Regions from separate parts of the Lysobacter sp. TAB13 genome, predicted to be linked through region 2. Evidence: riboswitches for the same ligand, from Rfam matches in the RefSeq annotation. Region 2 holds a riboswitch; the other holds the start of a gene.
The links. A riboswitch is a leader RNA that binds a small molecule or an ion and turns the genes downstream of it on or off. The one in region 2 is predicted to bind glycine.
Positions count from the first base shown of each region.

Region 1: linked by a shared signal. The riboswitch ahead of AB4Y92_RS20190 (trimeric intracellular cation channel family protein) and the one ahead of gcvP (aminomethyl-transferring glycine dehydrogenase) in region 2 are both predicted to bind glycine.

Region 1 covers NZ_JBFRDR010000021.1:5,362-8,668, reverse strand. Annotated here, with positions in the region: gene AB4Y92_RS20200 (hypothetical protein) at 1-416, opposite strand, end outside; gene AB4Y92_RS20195 (RNA polymerase sigma factor) at 413-1,003, opposite strand; glycine riboswitch at 1,210-1,318, shown strand; gene AB4Y92_RS20190 (trimeric intracellular cation channel family protein) at 1,477-2,082, shown strand; gene AB4Y92_RS20185 (uracil-DNA glycosylase family protein) at 2,093-2,680, opposite strand; gene AB4Y92_RS20180 (MFS transporter) at 2,768-3,307, opposite strand, start outside.
Region 2 covers NZ_JBFRDR010000011.1:92,746-96,052, forward strand. Annotated here, with positions in the region: gene AB4Y92_RS14685 (multidrug effflux MFS transporter) at 1-882, opposite strand, end outside; gene AB4Y92_RS14690 (VOC family protein) at 882-1,337, opposite strand; glycine riboswitch at 1,762-1,859, shown strand; gene gcvP (aminomethyl-transferring glycine dehydrogenase) at 2,065-3,307, shown strand, end outside.

The DNA.
Region 1 (3,307 bases), on a different contig from region 2:
AGCATGATCAGGCCCAGCACGCCGGCGAGGAAAGCACCGAGGCCGCCGCCGCCGATGGCGGCGAGGATGAAGGCGCCAGCGCTGAAGGCCGCGCAGAACAGCGTGGCCATGCGCGCCGATACCAGCCGATGGCGCGCGTACAGCACGCGCCGGTGGAGCAAGGCCCAGATCGCGAAGCCGCACCACGACAGCGCGATCACCAGCATCGCCGCGAACGCGACCTGGGTGCGCATCGGCAGCGAGGGCTCGGTGAGCCACAGCGAGGCCACGGTGATGCCGGCCGCGAGTGCGAGCAACAGCAGACCGACGTAGGCCAGGCGCGCGCCGGGCGAGAGTTCCTGTTCCAGCAACAGGCGCAGCGCTTCGGGCAAGGGCGCGTCGTCGCTGGTGGCGGTGGAATTCGTATGGGTGCTCATCGATCCGCTCCGGTGGGATCCAATTGCTGCCGCAGCAGGCCGCGCGCGCGGAACAGGCGCGATTTGACCGTGCCGACCGGTAGTTCAAGTACCTGCGCGATGTCTTGCAGCGACAGCTGTTGCAGATAGAACAGGCTCAGCACTTCGCGCTCGATCAGCGGCAGGCGGTCCAGGCCGCGTTGCAGCCGGTCCAGGTCCATGGCGTGGTCGAGCGCCTGCTCCGGTGCGGCGTCCTCGCCGGGCACGCTGTCGGGATCGATCTGTTCCGCTTGAGGCGGCGCGGCGTAGCGGCCGCGCAACCGGTCCATCAGCGCGCGCCGGGCGATGCCGAACAGCCACGCGCGCAGACAGGCGCCGTCGCGCAATCCGGCGATGCCGCGCAGCACGCGCAGCCAGGTGTCCTGCGCGATCTCGTCGGCGAGTTCGTCGTCGCCGCACAGGCGCCGCGCGTAGCCGCGAATCGGCCCGTGCCAGCGCCGGATCAGGGTTTCGAAGGCGTCGCGCTCGCCGAGCTGGCAACGCACGACCAGCCACTCGTCGTAGCGGGGATCGGCGGGCGTCGCGGCGTGGGCGGCAGGGGCGTTCAAGAGGCGATTCCGGCGGGGTTCGATCCTGTAGTCGCGATCTGGCGGAAAAGGTTCACCGGTGCCGGCCGCGGGATTCGCGGGCGCGGCGCCTGCTACCATGCGCCGGTTCGCAGAAGAGTGGCGCCGGCCCGCAAGCCGTCGCCCGCCGAAGGCGCAGGCTCCCATAATCGCTCAGGCTCGGCCGTTCGGCCGGAACACTGCGAACACATCGCCGATCTGGAGAGAGGCCGCCATGCGGCCCACCGAAGGGGCAAGCGGCCGCCGGCGCACTGCGCCGGGCCGCGCAAACTCTCAGGTAAAAGGACAGCGGGAGCGGCGCCGCGGCCATGGCCTCGGAGACATCGGTATCGGCGCGCGATCGCGTTCTTACGTGACTGCGCGTTCGGCGGCGCTCGAACTTGTGCGTTCAGTCCCGCCCCTGTCTTCGTTCGCGCGTGCGCGGTTTCCCCGCGTTCGTCCGACGGAGTTGCGCCGTGTTGCTGCAGATCATCTACCTCATCGCCATCAGCGCCGAAGCCATGACCGGCGCGCTGTCCGCCGGGCGCCGGCGCATGGACCTGTTCGGCGTGGTCATCATCGCCAGCGTGACCGCGCTCGGCGGCGGCTCGCTGCGCGACATCGTGCTCGGCCACTATCCGCTGGGCTGGGTGAAGCATCCCGAGTACCTCGCCTACACCGTGTGCGCGGCGATCGCGGCGACCTTCCTGGCCAAGAAACTGCATTACCTGCGCCGCGCGTTCCTGTGGCTGGACGCGCTGGGCCTGATCGCCTTCACCCTGATCGGCTGCGCGGTCGCGCGCGAGGGCGGCCACGCGCCGGTGATCGTGGTGATCGCCGGCATGCTCACCGGCGCCTTCGGCGGCGTGTTGCGCGATGTGCTGTGCAACGAGATTCCGCTGGTGTTCCAGCGCGAGTTGTACGCGGTGATTTCGTTGCTGACCGGCGTGGCGTATCTGCTGATGCTGCGCCTGGGCGTGGCGGAGAACCTCAGCGTGCTGCTGTGTCTGGGCGGCGGTTTCGCCTTCCGGTTGCTGGCGATCCGCTTTGAGTGGGAAATGCCGAAGTTCGTGTATCAGTGAGCGGCCGCGTTCAATCGGCGCCGTCGAGCACCCGCGCCACGCGTTCGCGCAGCACCGGCAGCAGTTCGCGTTCGAACCACGGATTACGCTTGAGCCAGGCCTGATTGCGCGGGCTGGGATGCGGCAGCGCGAGCTTGAGCGGCCAGGTGTCGCGCCATGCCGCTACCGCCTGCGTCAACGAACGACCGGCGCCAGGCAGATGATAGGCCTGCGCGTACTGGCCGATGGCCAGGCTCAATCGCAGCTCGCGCAGTTGCGGCAGCAGGCGCGCGTGCCAGGTCGCGACGCATTCGGGCCGCGGCGGCAGATCGCCGGATTTGCTCGTGCCTGGATAACAGAACCCCATCGGCACGATCGCCACGCGACGCGCATCGTAGAACGTCTCGCGGCTCATCCCCAGCCACGCGCGCAAGCGCTCGCCGCTGGCGTCGTCGAACGGAATGCCCGACGCGTGCACCTTGCGTCCCGGCGCTTGTCCCGCGATCAGAATCCGCGCGCTCGCTTCCATCTGCAACACCGGGCGCGGCCCGTGCGGCAGATGCGCCGCGCATACGGTGCAGGCGCGGGCTTGGGCGAGCAATGCGGGCAGCGACTCCATGCGGCCGATTCTAGAGCGAACGACCGATGCCGCAACGAACGACGCCGGCGCGAGGCCGGCGTCGTTCGCAACCGATGGACAAGTCGCTTACTCGGTGATGTCGCGATCCTTGGTTTCCGGCAGGAACAACGCGCCGATCACCACCGTCATCGCCGCGACGATGATCGGATACCACAGGCCGCTGTAGATGTTGCCGGTCGCCGCCACGATGGCGAAGGCGGTGAACGGCAGGAAGCCGCCGAACCAGCCGTTGCCGATGTGGTACGGCAGCGACATCGAGGTGTAGCGGATGCGGGTCGGGAACAGTTCCACCAGCCAGGCGGCGATCGGCCCGTAGACCATCGTCACCAGCAGCACCAGGAAGGTCAGCAGCGCGATCACCATCGGCTTGTTGATCTGCGCCGGATCGGCCTTGGCCGGGTAGCCGGCGGTCTTCAACGCCTCGGTGAGTTGCTTGCCGAATTCCTCCGACTTGGCCTTGAACGCGGCGCTGTCGAGCGATTCACCTTCGAAACTGCTCAGGTTGGCGCCGCCGATGCTGACCGTGGCGATGCTGCCGGCCGGGCCGGGCGCGTTGACGTAGGGAATGCCCTTCTTCGCCAATGCCGACTTGATCACGTCGCAGGA
Region 2 (3,307 bases):
CGCGCAGAATCCGAAGCCGAAGTTGACCAGGCGGTCGCCGCTGATCTTGCCGGCGGCGCGCCCGGATACGAACGAGCCCAGCACCATGCCGCCGATGGTCGGCACGAAGAACCACGCCAGCGACTCCACCTTCAGCAGGTCGTACACGAACGCCGGCGCCGAGGCGATGTACAGGAACAGCGCGCCGAAATTAAAGGCGCCGACCGCGGTCAGGCGCTGGAACCGCGGATTGAGGAAGATCGCGACATAGTCGCGCAGCAGACGCTTGGGCTTGAGCGCCAGCCGCGCCTGCGGCGGATGGGTTTCCGGCAGCAGGAAGATCACCGAGGCCAGCAGCAACACCGAGAAGGCGACCAGGAACCAGAAGATCGCCGGCCAATGCGCCCGGCCCAGGATCCATTCGCCGATGATCGGCGCGATCGCCGGAGCGATGCCGAAGACCATCATCACCTGGCTCATCAACCGCTGCGCATCGTCGCCGTGCAGCAGGTCGCGGATCACGGCGCGGCCGACGATGAGTCCGACACCGGCCGACAGCCCTTGGATCGCGCGACAAAAAAGCAAAGTGGGCAGATCCGTAGACAAGGCGCAAGCCGCCGACGCCAGGGTAAATACCGTCAGCCCGCCGATGATCACCTTGCGCCGCCCGATCGCATCCGACAGCGGCCCGTGCACGATGCTCATCAGCGCATACGCGGCCAGATAGACGCTGATGGTCTGCTGCATCTGCAACTTGTCGGCGTTCAACTCGGTGCCCATCACCGCGAACGCCGGGAAGATGGTGTCGATCGAGAACGGCCCGAACATGGCCAGGCCGCCGAGCAACAAGGTCAGCCGGCGCAGCGACGGGGCTTTTACGGAGGTTCCGGCGTCGGGGCTCATCAGGTCGCTGCGTTGGGGGCGTGGGTGGCGATCGGCACCTGGTCCGGCGGACCCTTGAGTTCGACCAGATTGCCTTCCGGATCGAACAGATACTGCGACGGGCCTTCGCCCTCGGCGCCGTAGCGCGAGCCGAAGTCGCCGATGCGCACGCCGTGGGCCTGCAGATGCTCGACGATGGCGTCGCGATCGAAGGGTTCGGCGCGCAGGCACAGATGATCCATGTTGCGCGCCTGCTCGCCGGGCGCGGCCCCGCCCATGCGGCCGATCTTGCCTTCGACATCGACCAGGTCGATCAGCGAGGAACCGGCGCGCAACTGCACCAGGCCGATGGCGTCCTGGCGCCGCTCGACGCTGCAGCCCAGGACATCGCAATAGAAGGCGATCATCGCCGCGGTGTCGCGCACGCGCAGCACTACGTGGTCGAGTTGCAATAGCTGGAACGGCCGTGCGCTCATGCGGGCATCCGTTGCGGGCTGAGGGGGGCCGACAGCATAACGCCGCGGGCGTGCGCGATCGGGTTGCGAAGTTGTTTCTATGTGTCGGGAGTCGGGAGTTGGTATCGGCTGTCAGGCGGCGGCCGGCTGCAGGCGCAAGGCTCAACGCAATTCACGGCTGAGTCCCCGTCGCCCACAGCCGTCATTCCCGCGAACGCGGGAATCCAGCGACTTTGACGTCCGCGCATGTGAGGTTACGAACCACTCCGGCCGAAAGACACTGGATTCCCGCGTTCGCGGGAATGACGGGCGTGGGGTGGCTGGTCGCGAATCTGGCAAGGCCGCATCAGCCCCCCTCAGCCCAACCGCCGCCCCCCACCCCCATCACCTGAACAGCCCCACCCCGTCCCCTCCCGCCCCATCAACCGCTATAATCCCGGTCTTGAAACACCCGGTGGGAGAAGCGGCCCGGCCTTCAAGCCAGAGCCCGCTGCCGAAGGCGCAACGCCCGTAATCGCTCAGGCCCCATACCGCCGCGTGTACAAAACTCTGGAGAGACCGACCGCCCGAGCAACAACCGGACGGAACCGGCGCCGAAGGGGCACGAAGCGAGCGCGGACAGGTGCGGCCCCACGGCCCTCCCCTCCCCCGGCTGCCTGACCGCAGCACGCTTCCAAACTCTCAGGCAAAAGGACAGAGGGGCGCCTCGCGTGCGGCACCGCACGTTGCCTTAGGACGCCCCCTGCCCATGACGAACGTATCCCTGCGCGCTCTCGAGCACCACGACGCTTTCATCGAGCGCCACATCGGCCCCAACGACGCCGAGATCGGCCACATGCTGGGCAAGGTCGGCTACGACTCGCTCGAAGCGCTGACCGACGCCATCGTCCCCGGTTCGATCAAATCGACCCAACCGCTGGCCCTGCCGGCGGCGATCAGCGAAGTCGAAGCGCTCGCCAAGATCCGCGCCATCGCCACCCGGAACCAGGTGTTCCGCAGCTTCATCGGCCGCGGCTACTACGGCACCCACACCCCGAACGTCATCCTGCGCAACATCCTGGAGAACCCGGCGTGGTACACGGCCTACACGCCGTACCAGGCGGAAATCTCGCAGGGCCGCATGGAAGCGCTGATCAACTTCCAGACCATGATCGCCGACCTGACCGGGATGGAGATCGCCAACGCCTCGCTGCTGGACGAAGGCACCGCCGCGGCCGAAGCGATGACCCTGGCCAAGCGCTCGGCCAAGTCGAAGTCCAACACTTTCTTCGTCTCGAAGAACATCCATCCGCAGACCCTGGAAGTGCTGCGCACGCGCGCCGAGCCGCTCGACATCAAGCTGCACATCGGCGACGACGCCGACGCGCTCAAGGTCGAAGCCTACGGCGTGCTGCTGCAATACCCGGATACCTTCGGCGGCGTGCACGACTATCAGGCCGTGTCCGACGCGGTGCACGCGCGCGGCGGCATCGTCGCGGTCGCCAGCGATCTGCTCGCGCTGACCCTGCTCAAGGCGCCGGGCGAATTCGGCGCCGATATCGTGGTCGGCAACACCCAGCGCTTCGGCGTGCCGTTCGGCTTCGGCGGCCCGCACGCCGGCTTCATGGCCTGCCGCGACGCGTACAAGCGCTCGATGCCGGGCCGCCTGATCGGCGTGTCGGTCGACACCGACGGCAAGCCGGCCTACCGCCTGACCCTGCAGACCCGCGAGCAGCACATCCGCCGCGAGAAGGCCACCTCCAACATCTGCACCGCGCAGGTGCTACTGGCGGTCATGGCCAGCATGTACGCGGTCTACCACGGCCCCGACGGCCTGACCCGCATCGCCCGCCGCATCCACCGCCAGGCCGCGATCCTCGCCGCCGCGCTGCGCAAGGCCGGCGTGCAAGTCGCGGACGGTTTCTTCGACACCCTGCACATCAGCGGCGTCGATGCCAAGGCGATCCACGCCAAGGCCAGCGCCGCCTCGATCAACCTGCGCGCGATCGACG